DNA from 4 places in the Lysinibacillus sp. G1-3 genome. Region 4 is predicted to be linked to each of the others. Evidence: riboswitches for the same ligand, from Rfam matches in the RefSeq annotation. Region 4 holds a riboswitch; each other region holds the start of a gene.
The links. Region 4 has a riboswitch for thiamine pyrophosphate ahead of thiW (energy coupling factor transporter S component ThiW). Riboswitches for the same ligand answer to the same signal wherever they lie in the genome.

Region 1: it holds a riboswitch for thiamine pyrophosphate, as region 4 does, so the genes downstream of both, thiM (hydroxyethylthiazole kinase) here and thiW (energy coupling factor transporter S component ThiW) in region 4, are expected to answer to the same signal.
Region 2: it holds a riboswitch for thiamine pyrophosphate, as region 4 does, so the genes downstream of both, thiC (phosphomethylpyrimidine synthase ThiC) here and thiW (energy coupling factor transporter S component ThiW) in region 4, are expected to answer to the same signal.
Region 3: it holds a riboswitch for thiamine pyrophosphate, as region 4 does, so the genes downstream of both, ACVYAD_RS03285 (ABC transporter substrate-binding protein) here and thiW (energy coupling factor transporter S component ThiW) in region 4, are expected to answer to the same signal.

Annotation. Positions count from the first base shown of each region.
Region 1 covers NZ_JBWHYQ010000014.1:44,187-48,788, reverse strand. Annotated here, with positions in the region: gene thiI (tRNA uracil 4-sulfurtransferase ThiI) at 1-418, shown strand, start outside; gene ACVYAD_RS15900 (alpha/beta-type small acid-soluble spore protein) at 572-787, shown strand; gene thiE (thiamine phosphate synthase) at 936-1,568, opposite strand; gene thiD (bifunctional hydroxymethylpyrimidine kinase/phosphomethylpyrimidine kinase) at 1,558-2,382, opposite strand; gene thiM (hydroxyethylthiazole kinase) at 2,382-3,137, opposite strand; TPP riboswitch at 3,223-3,321, opposite strand; gene mbcS (acyl-CoA synthetase MbcS) at 3,565-4,602, shown strand, end outside.
Region 2 covers NZ_JBWHYQ010000019.1:15,383-19,984, reverse strand. Annotated here, with positions in the region: gene ACVYAD_RS19335 (AEC family transporter) at 269-1,198, shown strand; TPP riboswitch at 1,423-1,537, shown strand; gene thiC (phosphomethylpyrimidine synthase ThiC) at 1,861-3,639, shown strand; gene ACVYAD_RS19325 (catalase) at 3,845-4,602, opposite strand, start outside.
Region 3 covers NZ_JBWHYQ010000002.1:272,756-277,357, forward strand. Annotated here, with positions in the region: gene ACVYAD_RS03265 (TatD family hydrolase) at 1-112, opposite strand, end outside; gene ACVYAD_RS03270 (ABC transporter ATP-binding protein) at 102-851, opposite strand; gene ACVYAD_RS03275 (ABC transporter permease) at 829-1,599, opposite strand; gene ACVYAD_RS03280 (thiamine-binding protein) at 1,599-1,889, opposite strand; gene ACVYAD_RS03285 (ABC transporter substrate-binding protein) at 1,891-2,886, opposite strand; TPP riboswitch at 3,064-3,174, opposite strand; gene ACVYAD_RS03290 (TetR/AcrR family transcriptional regulator) at 3,450-4,058, shown strand; gene ACVYAD_RS03295 (MFS transporter) at 4,286-4,602, shown strand, end outside.
Region 4 covers NZ_JBWHYQ010000001.1:11,134-15,735, forward strand. Annotated here, with positions in the region: gene ACVYAD_RS00045 (VWA domain-containing protein) at 1-1,536, shown strand, start outside; gene thiW (energy coupling factor transporter S component ThiW) at 1,810-2,307, opposite strand; TPP riboswitch at 2,409-2,516, opposite strand; gene ACVYAD_RS00055 (MFS transporter) at 2,583-3,779, opposite strand; gene ACVYAD_RS00060 (ABC transporter substrate-binding protein) at 3,981-4,602, opposite strand, start outside.

The sequences.
Region 1 (4,602 bases), on a different contig from region 4:
TACTCGTCGTATGATGTTAAAAGTGGCTGACAAAGTACGTGAAGACATTGGTGCACTAGCTATTGTTACAGGTGAAAGTCTTGGGCAAGTAGCGAGTCAAACTCTTGAAAGCCTTACAGCTATTAATGCAGTAACGAACACACCGATTTTACGTCCATTAATCTCATCAGATAAATTAGAAATTATCGATATTGCAGAGAAGATTGGCACATACGAAACGTCTATTCAGCCATTTGAAGACTGCTGTACAATTTTTACTCCTGCAAGTCCAAAAACAAAGCCAAAGCTTGAAAAGGTTGAGCATTACGAAAGCTTTTCGGATTTTGATGAGCTCATCGAACGAGCAGTGAAAAACCGTGAAGTTTACATTTTCCCGAAAAAAGAACAAGAAGCCGATAAATTTGCGGATCTTCTATAGAAGAAACTTGCAATTTCATAAGAGCCGACTCAAAAGTACATTTTGAGTCGGTTTTTTTAGTCTATTTCCTTCTGAGGTACAATTTACCTGAAATATTTTTGTATTAAAAATCTAAAATCGCACATTCTATATTCACAAGGAGGTGAGAAACACATGGCAAACAACAACAACCGCAGTTCAAATCAACTTGCTGTACCTGGTGTAGAGCGCGCACTTGATCAAATGAAATACGAAATTGCACAAGAATTTGGTGTTCAATTAGGAGCTGACGCTTCAGCTCGTGCTAACGGTTCCGTTGGCGGTGAAATCACTAAACGTCTTGTACAAATGGCAGAATCTCAATTAAAAGGTATGCCGAACAACCAATAATTGCTTAATTAGCAATTATTAAAATTAAAACCAGTGACCGTAAAAGGCACTGGTTTTAGTTTGTTTAAAATGTTTATTTTTTATCCCGTATTAAAGGGGCGTAATTAAAAAACCGGATTGAAAGACACCCACTGATTAAAGTTTCACTTTATCCTACAAATGCTTTAAATGTAGAGACTGTATTCGGAATATCCTCACTTTCGCAAATTGCGGAAATAACTGCTATTCCATCTGCACCTGCTTTAAATACCGTATGTGCATTCGAGCAGTTTATGCCTCCAATTGCAACGATAGGCAGCTCTGGATATTGTCTGCGAACTTGTTGTAAAAATTCAGTTCCACTAGGCGGTTTGGCATCACTTTTAGAAGTAGTTGAAAAAATAGGACCAATACCTACATAGTCAGCACCATATTGTAAAGCAGTTTTTAATTCCGCTTGAGAATGAACAGAAACACCTAGTATCATGTTGCCAATTTTTTCACGTACCATTGACACAGGAAAATCTTCTTGGCCAATATGAACGCCATCTGCTCTAAGTTTTAAAGCGAGCTCTACATCATCATTAATAATAAACGGAACATGATACTGTTGACAGAGCATTTGACATTTACGAGCAAAATTTTCATAGGCTTGTCCAGTAAGGGGATTTGTCCCTTTTTCACGGTATTGAAACATAGTAATTCCGGATTGGAGAGCTTTCTCTAATACGGTTAGTGGCTCCTGATTGAAAACATTACCTGTACCCATAATAAAATATAGCTGTAAATCGTCACGTTTCATGAATGATCACCTCACAGGAATCCTTATACTGTTGATAAGCAAAATGATTTGTTGGACCATGGCCATTCCCAATAGATAAATCATGAGTTATTGCTAATTGAATAAATTTTTTAGCTTCCTCAATTGCCATTTCTATAGGTAGCCCAAGACCAAGAAAAGCAGTTAATGCAGCGGAAAATGTACAGCCTGTACCATGCGTGTTTTTTGTTGCAATACGAGTAGATTGCATAGAAAATGATCGACCATCTTGAAAAAATACATAATCAGTAGCATAACATTTATCCTCTAAATGACCGCCCTTCATAACGACGCATTGAACGCCAGTCTGTAATAAGATTTGGGCTACTTCGTTAATATCTGCTATAGAATTAATTTTTCTTCCGGAAAGGGTTTCGGCCTCAGGAATGTTTGGCGTTACAATAGTTGCTAAAGGTAGCAAATAATTTCGTAATGCCTCAATTGCTTCTTGCTGTAATAAACTCTCGCCACCTTTTGCGATCATAACAGGATCTACAATAAGTGGAATATTTACTTCGGCTAAAATATGTGCAATTGATTGGATGATTTCGGAGGAAAACAACATTCCTGTTTTAATAGCACTAATTGAAAAATCCTCGATTAGCGCTTTCAGTTGTTTTTCAACAAAACTCACTTCAATTGGTAAAACATCCGATACACCCAAAGTATTCTGGGCCGTTAAAGCTGTAATGACAGACGTTCCGAATACTTTTAATTCCTGGAATGTTTTTAAATCAGCTTGTATACCTGCACCGCCGCCACTATCTGAACCGGCAATTGTCGTTACAATATGCATTATTCTTCACCTTCCTTTGAAAGGCGATGTAGTTCATTCAATACAGCAATTTGAAAATCGCCAATGAATCGAGTAGAAGAAGCGGCTTTTTCTGCTAATTTTTTATAAAGCGATAATGTTTCTAGTAATTGGTCAAACGGTTGAGCTCCTGCGGTGAAGGAGGCACAACATAGTGCACTCAATAAGCAACCAGTTCCAGTAACTTCTGTCATTTGCGAATTTCCACCCGTAACCCATTGCTGATGTTTGCCATCAGTAATAAAATCCTTTTCACCGGTCACAATAACAATACAATTGTAAAGTTGGGCTATTTTCTGTGCCTCTAGTTCTATAGAAATTGAACCACTACCACTATCTACTCCTTTTTGTTGCCAGTCTACATTGGCAATTGCTGCAAGTTCTCCGATATTACATCGAATTGCCGCAAATTTAATTTCCTCCAATAATTGCTGTACTGTTTGTTTCCGGTAAGTCGTTGCACCTGCTGCAACAGGATCTAAAACAACCGGAATGCCAAGAACATTTGCTTTTTTTCCTGCAAGTAACATGGATTCTTTCATTCGCTCATTAAGGGTCCCGATATTGATCAATAAGCCTGAGGCGATTGTGACCATTTCTTCAACTTCATGACCGTCTTCAGCCATGACTGGTGAAGCGCCTATTGCTAATAAGCCATTTGCTTGGAAATTAGCAACAACATAATTGGTCATGCAATGAATAAGTGGATTTTGTTTACGAATCGTTTGGAATATCAATTTAAGTCCTCCTCGTTGGATGGACGTAAGCGTGCAAAAAAGGCTCTTTTCGTGCAAAAAACACGTAAAAGAGCCTTTCATCAGTAAGTCGATGTGAATTGCTCCCTACGTCAGTATTAACTAACAGGTTCAAAGGGTCAGGTTTTACCTTCTCAACTCTAAATGAGTCCCCCTGCAATTATGCTTTTAGTTGACCAAAATGTACCATATTATTCATTCGCGTTCAATAGGGAGTTTTTTATTTTCATTCAGCAATTCTGTGCGAAAGCGACGATTACGCCAAGTTGAAATGGATAGAAGCAATACGTGACTGATGCCATATAGCGGGGCATGATAGTTGTCACGACTTTAATGAATTAGAGTGAATTCCATTGAAAATGATAAAAATTGAGTTTTATAATGGGCATAACAAAAGGGGGCAATTGCCATGAAACGAGAAGATTTAATCGCACCAGAATGGTATAACATTTCAGAGGAAATTGAAAAGTATGCACAGGATCCTACCAAAAATGCATTATTAATTTATAGCGAAGACGAGGAAATTCAGTACGTATCATATATAACTTTACTTGAAAAGGCGAATCAGGCAGCACATGTATTTACCTCCCAAGGTTTAAAAAAAGGCGATGTTATTTTAGTCATGGTACCGAGATCAGTGGAAGCGTATATCGTATATATTGCAGCTTTGAAGGTAGGGTTAACGATTATTCCTAGTTCAGAAATGCTGAGAACTAAAGATATTGAATATCGAATCAATCATGCCGATGCAAAAGGAGTTGTTGCATTTGAGCCTTATATTGAACAATTTGATAATGTGGGAAATTTACAAGCAATAAAGCAATTTGTCATTGGTCATGCACATGAGCCTTGGCAGCCGTTGCTTGAAAAAATGCAAGGCCAACCAACATCTTATATAAGCTCTACTCCAACTAAGAGTACAGACATTGCATTTTTAGCATATACAAGTGGTACAACAGGAAATCCAAAGGCAGCGGTACATACACATAGCTGGGGTTACGCACACTTGCGAACTACTGCGCCAAATTGGTTAGGTGTTCAAGAGGGTGACATTGTTTGGGCAACAGCAGCTCCAGGCTGGCAAAAATGGATTTGGAGTCCGTTCCTCGCTACTTTAGGAAGTGGTGCAACAGCATTTGTATACAAAGGTCACTTTGATGCGGCAACTTACTTTGCACTGATTGAAAAATTCAATATTAATATTCTATGTTGTACACCAACCGAATATCGATTTATGGCGAGTCTAGAAAATTTACAAGATTTTAATGTAAGTACAATACATCAGGCTGTGTCAGCAGGTGAACCTTTAAATAGTGAAGTGATAAAAGTATTTTCCGAAGTTTATAATTTACAAGTACGAGATGGCTATGGACAAACAGAGAATACATTACTTGTTGGTACAATGGTAGGGATGGAGTCTAGAATGGGATCAATGGGCAAACCTACT
Region 2 (4,602 bases), on a different contig from region 4:
TCCAATCATTGTATTTAATGGATAATATATCATATATTTCTTCGGTTTAGTGCGCAAATGGGGTATTTTACTATATTAATTTAATGAAACAATAGGCCTTTTTCCTTCAATTATTTTAATAACTCGTAGTTTGAGAGGGTAAATCATCCTTCCAAGAGCCTTTTCTATTGTTTGAACATGATGAAAAAGACAGGATGAGTGAACGCTGAAGTACATTGACCGAGTTTACAAACAGCACTACTATAGGAGAGGAAAGGGGGACAACACTATGGTGTATCTCGGTATGATTTTCTTTCAAATTGTAGCTCCGATTTTAGTGCTTCTAGTACTTGGCGCAGTTTTACAAAGGAAATTTCGTTTTAATTTAAAGGCGCTATCTCAACTTATTACATACTGCTTTATGCCAGCAGCTGTTTTTGTGAATTTATATGAAACGAGTATAGAATTGTCTGTACTTGGGGAAGTTGCGTTTTTTATTCTACTCTTTATCGGAAGCCAAATGGTCCTTAGTCACTTTCTAGCAAAGGGGCTCGGTTTAGTAAAAACAGAGGCTGCGGTGTTTAAAAATAGCGTTGTCCTCATTAATTCAGGCAACTATGGTATTCCAGTTGCCCAAATGATTTTCGTGACTCAGCCGATTGGGGTAGCGATTCAAGTTATTCTCGTTATATTTCAAAATATGACGACGTATACTTACGGCTTGTACAATTTAATTTCTTCAACAAAATCAGGTATGTCAATTTTGAAGGATTTCCTCAAAATGCCTATTATTCATGCACTTATTATTGGCGTTACTATGAACTATTTTAATATCCCTATACCGCAGTTCGTAAAAATTCCGATAGACCATGTGGCAGATGGCTTTATCGCTGTAGCATTAATAACTTTAGGGGCACAGCTATCCCAACTTGAAATAAAATCTATGTTTAATAAGATGGTATACATTAGTTGTTTTACACGATTAATCATAGGGCCTGCCGTAGCATTGCTTATCATTTTTGCTCTTGATCTTGACGGTGTCGTGGCACAATCACTTTTTATAGCTAGTTCGTTCCCGACATCGCGAAATAGTTCCAGTCTGGCATTAGAATATGACGTAGAATCGGCAACTGCTGCACAAACAGTTTTATTTTCAACGATTGTGAGCTGTATTACAGTGACAATTGTGATTTATGTAGCGGAGTTGTTGTTTACCTAATGGCTAGGTGCTCATTTGATTGTCCATTGTTGATAAAAACTAAAATTGTTCCGATAAAATGAGATTTTGTTCCGATAAATCTTCAAAGTATATGAACTCATCAGATAACGTGAAGTTGTGCGCCAAAGTCTAATCTGACGTTGATTCTTGATGAATGTGCCAAAAATAATCAAATGAAGCTTCCATCTATTAGCAATATCTGCTACACTAGCATCAAACTTAATAGTATTAACTAGGGGAGTCTGATGAGTCAGGCTGAGAGGGAAACGCATAGAGGTTTCTTGACCCTTTGGACCTGATCTGGCTCATACCAGCGTGGGAAAGTTAACCATTATTGCACACTACGTTATTTGCAATAACTATACCTTTACATTCTTAGCCGGATCCAAAATTTTTTTGGATTCGGCTTTTTGTCTTCATTCAGCAGAAGACTCCTATCTTTCCAGGTGATGAAATGTATGCGGTGAAGCTTCCTAACTAGTAGGTGCCCAAACGCCTGCTGAATGAAGACAAGCCTCCGGCGGATGTCACGGATTTTAAAAGGAATGAATTGTGCGGGCACAATTCAAAATCCGGACGCAATTACGCCAAGGCGAAATTGATTTTTGTTGGGTGAGCTAGATTCGGTCCTTATATTAATATAAAAGGGAGCGAAGTAGTTTATGACAACAATTAGCGAAAAGAATATTACGATTATGTCAAGTTTTGAAGGAAGTAAAAAAGTTTACGTAGAAGGTTCTCGACCAGATATTTTAGTGCCAATGCGTGAGATTGCTTTGAGTCCGACGACAGGAAGCTTTGGTGAAGAGGAAAATGCACCAGTGCGTGTTTATGATACGAGTGGCCCGTACACTGAACCTGCACATAAGGTGGATATTACGAAAGGATTGCCAGCTTTACGTAGTGCATGGATCAAAGAACGAGGTGACGTTGAGGAATACGAAGGTCGTACGATCAAGCCAGAAGATAACGGATTCCGCAAAGCTAATGATCCACGAATGAATGAAAATGTGTTTCCGGATTTATCTAGAAGGCCTTTACGTGCGAAAAAAGGCAAAAATGTAACGCAGCTTCACTATGCACGAAAGGGAATTATTACTCCAGAAATGGAGTTTGTAGCGATTCGTGAAAATATGGATCCCGAGTTCGTGCGCTCAGAGATAGCGGCGGGGCGTGCAATTTTGCCATCTAATATTAATCACCCTGAGGCAGAGCCAATGATTATTGGACGCAACTTCCACGTGAAAATTAACGCCAATATTGGAAATTCAGCGGTGTCATCCTCTATTGCAGAAGAGGTAGAAAAAATGACGTGGGCTACACGCTGGGGTGCTGATAACATTATGGATTTATCGACGGGTAAGCATATTCATACGACGCGTGAATGGATTATCCGTAATGCTGCGGTGCCAGTAGGAACGGTGCCGATTTATCAAGCGCTAGAAAAAGTAAATGGTGTGGCAGAGGATTTAACGTGGGAGGTGTATCGTGATACGTTAATCGAACAAGCAGAGCAAGGTGTAGATTACTTCACGATTCATGCAGGGGTATTGCTACGCTATGTGCCATTAACGGCTAATCGTGTAACTGGCATAGTGTCTCGAGGAGGCTCGATTATGGCGCAATGGTGTTTATATCACCATCAAGAGAGCTTCTTATATACTCATTTTGAAGAAATCTGCGAAATTATGAAAACCTATGATGTTGCCTTCTCTTTAGGTGATGGTTTACGTCCTGGTTCTATTGCAGATGCAAATGATGAGGCTCAGTTTGCGGAGCTGGAAACGCTAGGGGAATTAACGCAAATTGCCTGGGAGCATGATGTACAGGTGATGGTAGAAGGACCAGGGCATGTGCCGATGCATCTTATTAAAGAAAATATGGACAAGCAGTTAGAGGTATGTAAGGAAGCTCCTTTCTATACGTTAGGACCACTAACGACAGATATTGCTCCGGGCTATGACCATATTACATCAGCCATTGGAGCTGCAATGATTGGTTGGTATGGTACGGCAATGCTATGTTATGTAACGCCTAAAGAGCATCTTGGCTTACCAAATCGTGATGATGTTCGTGTAGGGGTTATTACGTACAAAATTGCTGCACACGCTGCTGATTTAGCGAAAGGGCATCCGGGGGCACAGCAACGTGATGATGCACTATCTAAGGCACGCTTTGAATTCCGCTGGCGCGATCAATTCAACCTTTCGTTAGATCCAGAGCGTGCAGTCGAATATCATGATGAAACATTGCCAGCAGAAGGAGCAAAAACTGCGCACTTCTGTTCAATGTGCGGACCTAAGTTTTGTAGTATGAAAATCTCACAGGATATTCGTACTTATGCAAAAGAAAAAGACTTAAATACGACTGAAGCTATCCATAAAGGTATGCAGGAGAAGGCGAAGGAATTTAAAAAGGCGGGCAGTCAAATTTATCAATAATTATTAGACTGGGCTCGTGTCTTTCATAGGCACGAGCCTTATTTTGGTTCATCATCAAGAGGGGTGCATGTATATAGGTTGATTTCCTTTCCGGTGATGCGCTCTCATTTTGTCATTAAGATAAAAAAACTCCATGTGAGGTCGCCCTTCACATGGAGTAAAAAGTTGGATTTGGATATCAATAATAGTTGGAATATGTGGAGAATTAAACGTTAGTTGGTTGTTTCACGTATGGATTTGAAAGATCCATACCTTCTAATGAAAGACCCATAGCTTTTGCTACACCTTCACCATATGCTGGATCAGCTAAATAGCAGTGAAGAATATGACGACGTTTAATGAACTCTTCAACTGATGCCATATCATTAGCAGTATTTTCGAATAGGCGTTGTTGCTCTTCGGCAGTCATTAGGCGGAATAATTTACCTGGCTGTTCGAAGTAGTTGTTGTCATCTTCACGGAAGTCGTGGATACCAGCATTACCGTCGATACGTAATTCAGGCTCTTTATAGTCTAAATTATGCTCCCATTCACCATAGCTATTTGGTTCATAGCCTAAAGTTGAACCAAGGTTGCCATCGAAACGCATAGCACCGTCGCGGTGGAATGTACGGAATGGGCATTTTGGTGCGTTCACAGGAAGCATGTAGTGGTTCACACCTAAACGATAGCGTTGTGCATCTCCATATGCAAAAATACGAGCCTGTAACATTTTGTCTGGAGAGAAGCTAATACCAGGGATAATGTTAGATGGTGCAAAGGCAGCTTGTTCAACTTCTGCAAAGTAGTTGTCCGCGTTTTTGTTTAACTCGAATTCACCTACAGGAATTAATGGGAAGTCTTTTTTATACCATACCTTTGTTAAGTCAAACGGGTTATATGGTAATTCACGAGCTTGTTCCTCTGTCATAACTTGGATGGACATTTTCCATTTAGGGAAATCGCCATTTTCAATTGCTTCAT
Region 3 (4,602 bases), on a different contig from region 4:
CACATGATGGTAGATTCATGCTTACGGCAATGACATATTCCGCTTCCTCTAGCAAAGGAGGTATGTCGTTCTCTTTATACTTGTCTAAATGAATATGTGCATCAATCAACATTCACCTCATCCTTTTCTTCTTTTAAATACGAGAATAATTGTTGCTTCAATGCCGTAAAAGAAGCGGAATGGCGAATTTCTTCTTGTCGTGGCCTTGCAAAAGGTACGATTATTTCCTTTTTCATCATCGCTGGTCGTTTTGAAAGTACAATAATACGATCAGCTAAAAACAGAGCTTCCTCAATATTATGTGTAACGAACAATATAGATTTTCGATATTTCTCCCAAATCGATAATAGCCACGCCTGCATTTCAAGCCTTGTAAACTCATCCAGTGCTGAAAACGGTTCATCTAAACATAAAATAGGTTTATTACTGACAATTGCACGAATAAACGATACCCGTTGTTGCATACCACCTGACAGCTCATTAGGATATGCATTTACAAATGCTGCGAGCCCCACTTTATCTAACCATTCCTTCGCAACGTTAACATTAGGTTTTCCATGAAGCTCCTCGACCATCGTGACATTTTCTAGGATCGTCCTCCACGGTAATAAACATGGCTGCTGAGGCATATAGCCAATCGTCCCTCTTTTTTTCTGGATATCTGTGCCGTTTAATAAAATAGCACCTTTATCTATAGAAGAAACACCACCAATTAATTGAAAAAGTGTACTTTTCCCACTGCCTGACGGACCGATAATCGCCACAAATTCCCCGTCCTTCACCTCAAAAGATAAACTACGGATAACTGGAAGGGAATCAAAGGATTTATCAATGTTTTGAATGCTTAGCATAGTTTCCTCTCCCCTTCACAACAAGTTTTTCTATTAATCGAATAGCACTAAATAATAATAAACTTAAAAATATGATAGCGAAAATCGCTACAAATACACGATCCGTTCGAAATGAAGACTGTGCCAATGTCATATAAACGCCAATCCCCATTTTCGCTCCTAACCATTCCGCAATAACAGCCCCCATGACGCTATAGGTAGCAGCAATCTTTATGCCTGAAAAAATCGCTGGATACGCATAAGGCCATTCTAACTTCCAAAAGGTTTGGGCTTTCGTAGCACCTATCATCTCAAAATAATGCTTTAGCTCAGGCGAAGTTTGACGAAAGCCATCCATTGCCGAAATAACAATAGGGAAAAAGCACACAAGACAAATAATAATGAGCTTTGGCAATAAACCGAAGCCAAACCAAATGATTAATAATGGTGCTAGGACAAGTACTGGGACATTTTGCGACATAATGAGAATAGGGTAAAATAGCTCCCTTATAAACGTAAAACGATGTAATAGCACCGCAACTGTGAGCCCACATAATATCCCGATAGCAAGTCCAAGAAGTGCTAATTGTATAGTAGCTAAAGCATGAGGCACAAACGTCTCATACGATTGAAAGCCCTCTTTCAAAATGGCACTTGGTGCAGGCAATAGCCAATGTGGAATATCAGCAAAACGGACAATTAGTTCCCATATGAACAAGAGGAAGGCGATAAAAATTATCGTCCTTCCTTGTTTAACAGCCTGCTTCATTACTTATATTTCTCCGTTAGCGTATCCATTGTAATACCGGATGGCTGATATAAAATTTTCACTTGCGTAATGACATTGATTGCGCCAAGCTCGATCATCTTGGCATTCATTTTTTCAATAATTTGCAGCAAAGTCGTAAGCTCGCCTTCCATTGTCGTTTCTAATGGATGAACTTCATATTTCACCCCTGAAGCATCGATAACTGCAATTGCTGCATCGACAAACGGGATCACATCTTCATATGTTTCAGTTTTCGGGATAATTTGTACACTTATTAAAGAGTTTGCCATATTACTTTGTCTCCTTTTTCGGTAAAAAGTCGTTTGTAAATGCTTGTTTTGCGTTAAATTCGCCCTCTAAAACTTTGTTGTCGGCCATCCATTTCGCGTAGTTTTCCCAGACAGCTAATTTTTGCTCGCCCCATTGTGCAGCATCGTCTTGATACTTATCTGCTAACCATTCCTGACTTTTATGCACAAGGTTCTTATCTAAATCAGGTACCGCTTCTAGTAAACTATCAGCTGCCTCATTAGGGTGTTTTATTGCATATTCATAGCCCTTTGCTGCAGCAGCGACAAATGCTTTTACCGTCTCAGGATTATCCTGAATCATTTTTTCATTTGTAGCAAGTACAGGTGTGTAATAATCTAACTGCTCACTATAATCTGTTAAATAAAGCATGTTCAGCTTTTCGCCACGAAGTTCTGCTTCAATACCTGTCCATGCATAATAAATCCACGCAAAATCAATATCTTTTTTCATCATAGTGAAGAAATCTAAATCACCTGCATTGACGATATCTAACTTATTAACATCTGCATCTTCTGTTTGCATTAGTGATTGTAGTACAGCCTTTTCAAGCGGTGCACCCCAGCCACCGTATGTTTTCCCTTCAAAATCTTTTGGTGACGTAATGCCTTTTGATGCGGTAGATGCGAAGCCAGAAGTATTATGCTGTATAATCGCTGCAATCGATACTAAAGGTACATCCTGCACACGAGCTTGTGTAATTCCTTCCTGATAGCTTACGCCAAACTGTGCCTTTCCTGATGCTACAAGCTGATCAGCACCCGTTTCACCAGGTAATAAAATATCAACATCTAAGCCTTGTTCCTTAAAGTAGCCAAGTTTTTCAGCTACATATAAACCTGTATGATTTGTGTTCGGTGTCCAATCAAGAACTACCGATACTTTTGTTAATCCTTTAGCATCCTTTTTAGTTTCTTTTTCGCTACAGCCCACTAATGTTAAAAGTGCAACCATTAGGACCAATAACCATTTTTTCATGCTGAATCCTCCAAGTTAGTAGTGTGAAAGTGTTCATGAATGAATGAATGTCTTTACCAGAAGAAACCGTTCACGGTCTGTTTACACGTAAGGTATGTGCATGCAACAAAAGTCTGAAAACATAAAAAACGCCTAGGATTCCTCCCAGACGTTGTACAATCAGTATCAAAAACTTTCTTTTTTTGAATAGATGTTCCCTACGCTGGTACGAGCCAAATCAGGTTCAAAGGGTCAGCGTCTATCGGACACAATCTCAGCTGGCAACTACCAGCCCCCCTACATTCTTTCGATATGAACTTTTCGAGATTATTATAACCATATCTATCCGTAAATGACAAGGGTCTGTTTATCGATAGCGCTGAATTATTATTTAAACAGCCTCATTTGTAAAACGTTCCTTCAAGAAAGCAAAGTAAAAATCACCACTGTAACGGAGTCATCATGCTTTTAAAGTAATTTATAACTAAAAATACAAAAAATTCTTTCATTATATTGACAATGGAAACAAATTACAATGAAATTTGATTGATTAATCAATCATTTATTATGAAAGGAGTATCAACATGAATTCGATACTTACTAATGATGAAAAAAAGAAAAGAAAAAGATCTACAATTTTAGACGCCGCTATTAAATTATATAGTGAAAATGGTTTTGCAGAGACCAAAGTGGCCGATATTGCTAAGGAAGCAGGAGTTAGTTTCGGCACCGTATTTACGTATTTTGATTCAAAAGAAGTACTTTATGAAGCAGCTATTTTAGAGCCATTGGAAAAAATCAAACCATATTTTATTGAGATACAAGAACACTTTAAAGGTGAGCCTCTTGAAATAATTAAGGAAATGATAGATTGTCATGTGCAACTTTTTGCAACGAGAAGTGAATACTTACGTTTAATTCAACAGGTTCTTGCAAGACCTGAACGATTTCCAAAGCTTTTTAAAGAACTAGATGATTTTGTAAAATCATTTCTAGACTGTATTTATCCGGTTATTGAAGCAGGTCAACGGCTTGGTTACTTTTATGAAGAAGCACCTTCATTAATTGCTGAGTCATACTTATCCATCTTAAACGGAATGCGTTTAACGTTTATTGATGAGTATACAAACATGGTGTGGAAGGATATAACGAGACAAGCTCTAAGATTATTTGGACCTATTTCTAATTTATAAACATTCTCTATCCTTCAGCCGTACCTATAAAATTAGGAAACTCATAACAGGGCGGAATCTATAGACATATTTTGTTCCCTATGAAAAATAGTTTGGATGATTTTCTTTTTGGCTCCCCTAGCTATGCAGGCCTCAAACTGGAAAACATAAAAGAGTCAATGAGACCACCACTTCCTTTAGGAATTCTATCGGAAAAAGCTATTACTTAAAGTACGAGGAGTGATTATATGAAATTGAGAGATATCCATCCCAACATCAAACTTCGCCTAGCCATGCAATTTCTAGGCGGCCTTATTTCTATGGCTGTTATCCCTTTTCTCGCTATTTATTTTACTCAAAATATCGGCGCTACTAAAACGGCTTTTATTCTTATAATTATTGTCATTAGTGGGGGCATTGGAGGGTTTATTGGAGGGCATGTTTCTGATAAAATCGGACGAAAAAAAATAATGATTTATTCTGAAATTGGTCTATTGCTTTCGTATCTGTTTATAGCACTTTTTAATTCTCCTTGGTTTAACCTTCCTTATATTTCTGCAGCATT
Region 4 (4,602 bases):
ATGACTGTCATTGAGCAAGCAGTGAAAAATTTTGGTGTCGGTTTTACAATGGTTGGTGGCGAAAATAGCTTTGGCTTAGGCGGTTATTTTAAAACACCAATCGAAACTTTACTACCTGTTGAAATGGAGATTAAAGGTAAGGAGCAATTACCATCATTAGGGCTGGCAATCGTACTTGACCGCTCTGGAAGTATGTCTGGAGCAAAGTTAGAGCTTGCTAAGGAGGCTGCCGCCCGTTCAATTGAAATGCTACGAGATGAGGATACGCTCGGGTTTATTGCCTTTGATGATCGACCTTGGGAAATTATTGAGACAGGGCCACTTGGCAATAAGGAAGAAGCTGTAGATACGATTTTATCTGTAACGCCAGGTGGAGGTACTGAAATATATGGTTCACTTGCTAAAGCTTATGAAAATCTAGCAGATTTAAAGCTGCAGCGTAAGCATATTATTTTATTAACAGATGGACAGTCACAGTCGGGTAACTATGAAGACTTAATTACACAAGGAAAAGAAAATGGCACGACTCTATCAACAGTTGCAATTGGTCAAGATGCAGATGCTAACTTACTTGAAGCACTCAGTGAGATGGGGAGTGGGCGTTTTTACGATGTTATTGATGAACAGACGATTCCCTCTATTTTATCTCGTGAAACTGCTATGATTTCACGCACATATATTGAAGATAACCCATTTTACCCATCTATATTTAATACATCTGGCTGGAATACGCTATTTACAAATGGGGTACCTAAAATGAATGCTTATATAGGTACGACAGCAAAGCAGGGGGCCACTGTTATCGCAGAAAGTGAGAAGGAAGATCCTGTACTTGCAGAATGGCAATATGGCCTTGGCAAAACATATGCCTTTACTTCTGATTCGACAGGAAAATGGACGGGAGACTGGGCAAGATGGCAAAATTGGGGTACATTTTGGCAAACGCTTATTTCAAAAATGCTACCAAGCTATAACGATGTTGCCTACGATGTACGTCTAGAATCAGACGGCTCCTTTGTCATTACTGACCCAACAAATGAAGCGGCATTCTTAGATATTGTTGCTGTCAATGAAGCGGGTGAAGAACTTGAAACACAGCTTGAGGCAATTTCAGCATCACAAGTTCGAGCAGTCGTGCAAGCAGAACCAGGACTCATCTTCTTCCGCATTACCGATGAAGAACAAGCTATTTACCAGGCTGGCTTAAGTGTACCTTATAGTGTTGAATATGAATTACGTCCAGTGAACGATAAGCTAATCAAAGAACTAACAAAGCAAACAGGCGGCTCTGTTTTGAAAGAACCGAGCGAAGTATTCCGTGAATTTACTAAAAAAGGAGCGGAACGCCAAAATATCGCAACATGGCTTTTATTAGCAGGGATGCTACTATTCTTCATTGATATTACCATTAGACGCTTTGGTTGGGGTTTCCTAACAAGACCGAAGAAAAAAGATCAGCGTGTAGAGGAAAAACCAATACAGGCAGAGGACACAAATGTTGCCCAGCTATTAAAGGGCATGAAAAAACGACATTAGCAATTAAAAAACGATGGTTCAACGCTTTATAGCAATGAGCCATCGTTTTTTGTCATTCCAAGGCTATCATCAATTGTTGGATGACATTTACAAAGTAGGTGGTGAAAATAGGGAATATAGAATTCCTGCAAACTATTAGTGCGGTCAGATATACTGTATTTTCTAAAATATTCGGATAAATCGATGAAACATTCCGATAAAGTCTGAAATTGTTCCGATAAAACACAAATTCATTCCGATAAATCACTCATCCCTTCAAAAAGGATTTATGAATTATAAAAGAGTATTAAGGTTAGTTACAAATACAGTTTTACGTAAATTGCTAGCAACAACAATGCCTAATACAGCACCAATAGTACTTGAAGTTAAAAAGGCTGGCATAAAAAATAAAGCAGCTACAGATGTCCCCATTAATAAATGTGCGTAAGGTACGGCAATGAGTGAGGCAATTATACCTGTTCCAAACATTTCACCGATACCTGCGAGCCATTGTTTGCCGCTGTATTTATAGGCAAGAGCTGCACATAAAGCACCAATAACACTGCCGGGTATAGCTAATAATGAGCCTGTGCCTGTTAAAATACGAATAATGGCTGTGATAAAAGCGACCATAACAGTTGGCACTGGTCCAAGAATGATCGCGCCAATTACATTAATGGCATGCTGTACAGGGTAGGCACGCGCAATGCCCGTTGGTATTGAAACGAAGGTAGAACCTGCTACGGCAATTGCTACTAATAAGGCCATGATTGTTAATTTTCGAATTGACATAATTTCCACTCCTATTTAGTATTTTGTGAATCGCTAATTAACCAGAAAAAAAGCCGCTCCCTAAAAGCATTAGGAAGCGGCCTTGCATTTAAAATAGCAAAAAGCAAGTGTCGCCACTTCCCTCCGCTAGTGTGAACTAGATCAGGTTCAAAGGGTCCGTATATGACAATATACGTCTCAGCCTTTTAAAGACTCCCCTAGTGGTAAACATTTAATTGTTAGTTTTTCTCCTAATAATGTAGCACACTACTAAAAATAGTCAATAACTTTTCAGACTAATTTGAATCAGGATGCATAAGGTGTGGTGCTTTTTTCATTGTCCAAATAAGGGCAAGGCAGAAGCAAGCCATTAAAATAATAGACCCGAAAATATAAGGACTGTTCATATTCCAATCGAATAACATACCTGCTAAAGCTGGACCAATCATATTACCAAGACTCATATACGCATTATTCAGACCAGCTGCATAGCCTTGTTCATTTTCAGCAAGCTTTGAAATCAGTGTGTTGACAGCTGGGCGAATCAATGTCGTAGCTGTAGAGAAGATTGTCGCTACAATTAAAATAAGTGCAAACCCGGATGCGAATAATATTAAGAAAATCGAAACGGCTGCAATAAATAAATTGACTAACACTACTTTCATTTCGCCGAAGCGATTAAACAGCGGTGTAATAACAAACATCTGTACAACAACACCAAAAGCGCCGCCCATTACTAATATAATGGCGATATCAGTAGGTGTGTAATTAAACTTTTCTGTAACAAATAATGATAATGTTGTTTGGAAGTTAGCAATTCCGAAAGAGAATACAAGCATGATAATTAGCATGACAAAATAAGGCATTTGGACTGAACGGGCCATCTGCTTTACAAGATTATCCTGCTTCTGCGCCTTTTTCGCTGTGTTCGGTTTTGTAGCAGGTAATAAAAAGAACGATAAAATAGCTGCTAAGATAGCTGCAAATCCAGCAGTATAAAATGGAAAGTGTAAACTAACTTTTGAGAGGAATCCACCGATACCTGGTCCGATCATAAAACCAAAGGACATTGCTGCCCCTATCATCCCCATACCTTTTCCGCGTTCCTCGTACGTTGTGACGTCAGCCACAAATGCCATTATAGGAGGTGCGACAAATGCAGATCCAAGGCCACCTAAAAAGCGTGCCAAGAAGAGCATCCACACATCTGTAGATAGCCCGAAACCAATTTGTGCAAGGCCTGTAACTATAAGACCGAAAATAATGAGATTTTTACGACCGTATTGATCGGAAAGATTCCCAGCAATTGGAGAAAAAACAAATTGTGCTAAGGCGAACGTTGCAATCAACATGCCAAGTACTTGTCCTGCAGCACCAAATAGTTGTAAATACTCAGGCATGACAGGAATAATAATTCCGATACTCCCCATTGCGATAAACATATTAAACATTAAAATATATAAAGCCGCCTTATTAGACTTCTGCTGGGTCATCGAATACCCCTTTCTTTATTCAAATATATTACAGTCTACCACAAGGCTTGTACGTTTACTATTGACTATAAGTCTGAAATAAGAGACTTATTTATGGGGATTCTAATTATTAAAACAAGTCCCTGCACCAGTCTTTCCTTGGGATTCGCTTCCAGATAAACAAAAAAGCTATTCTCAACGTAATGTGAGAACAGCTTAGGTTTATCGAATACTCATTTTAAATTCTAAAAACAGCTCATTGTATTTACCCAAATAATCAGGGCCTAAGTTTTTATAAACTTCTAATGTTTTACGTTGTTCTTCAGAAGGATAGAATCGCTTATCAGATACAACTTCCTTATCCATTAACTTCATCGCTGCAATATTAGGGGAAGAGTAGCCTACATAATCAGCGTTTTTAGCACCTGATTCAGCTTTTAGAATGAAATTAATGAAGGCATGTGCACCATCTAGATTTTTTGATGTTTTTGGGATGACCATATTGTCAAACCATAAGTTTGAGCCTTCCTTCGGTACAGCAAAGTCTAAATCTTCATTTTCTGACAACATGTCAGCTGCTTGACCAGACCAAGTGAGTGCCACGGCCGCTTCTTTATTAACCATCAGCGGTGTAATTTCATCCCCGATAATGGCTTTTACATTTGGTGCTAATGTGATTAGTTTATCCGTAGCCGTACGTAGCTCCTCGTTATTTAAAGAGTTGAGCGAGTAGCCAAGGCTGTTTAAGCCCATACCAATCACTTCACGTGCACCGTCTACTAAAAAGACTTTACGCTTTAATGAAGGATCCCATAAGTCCTCCCAAGAAGAGAAGTCAAGATTT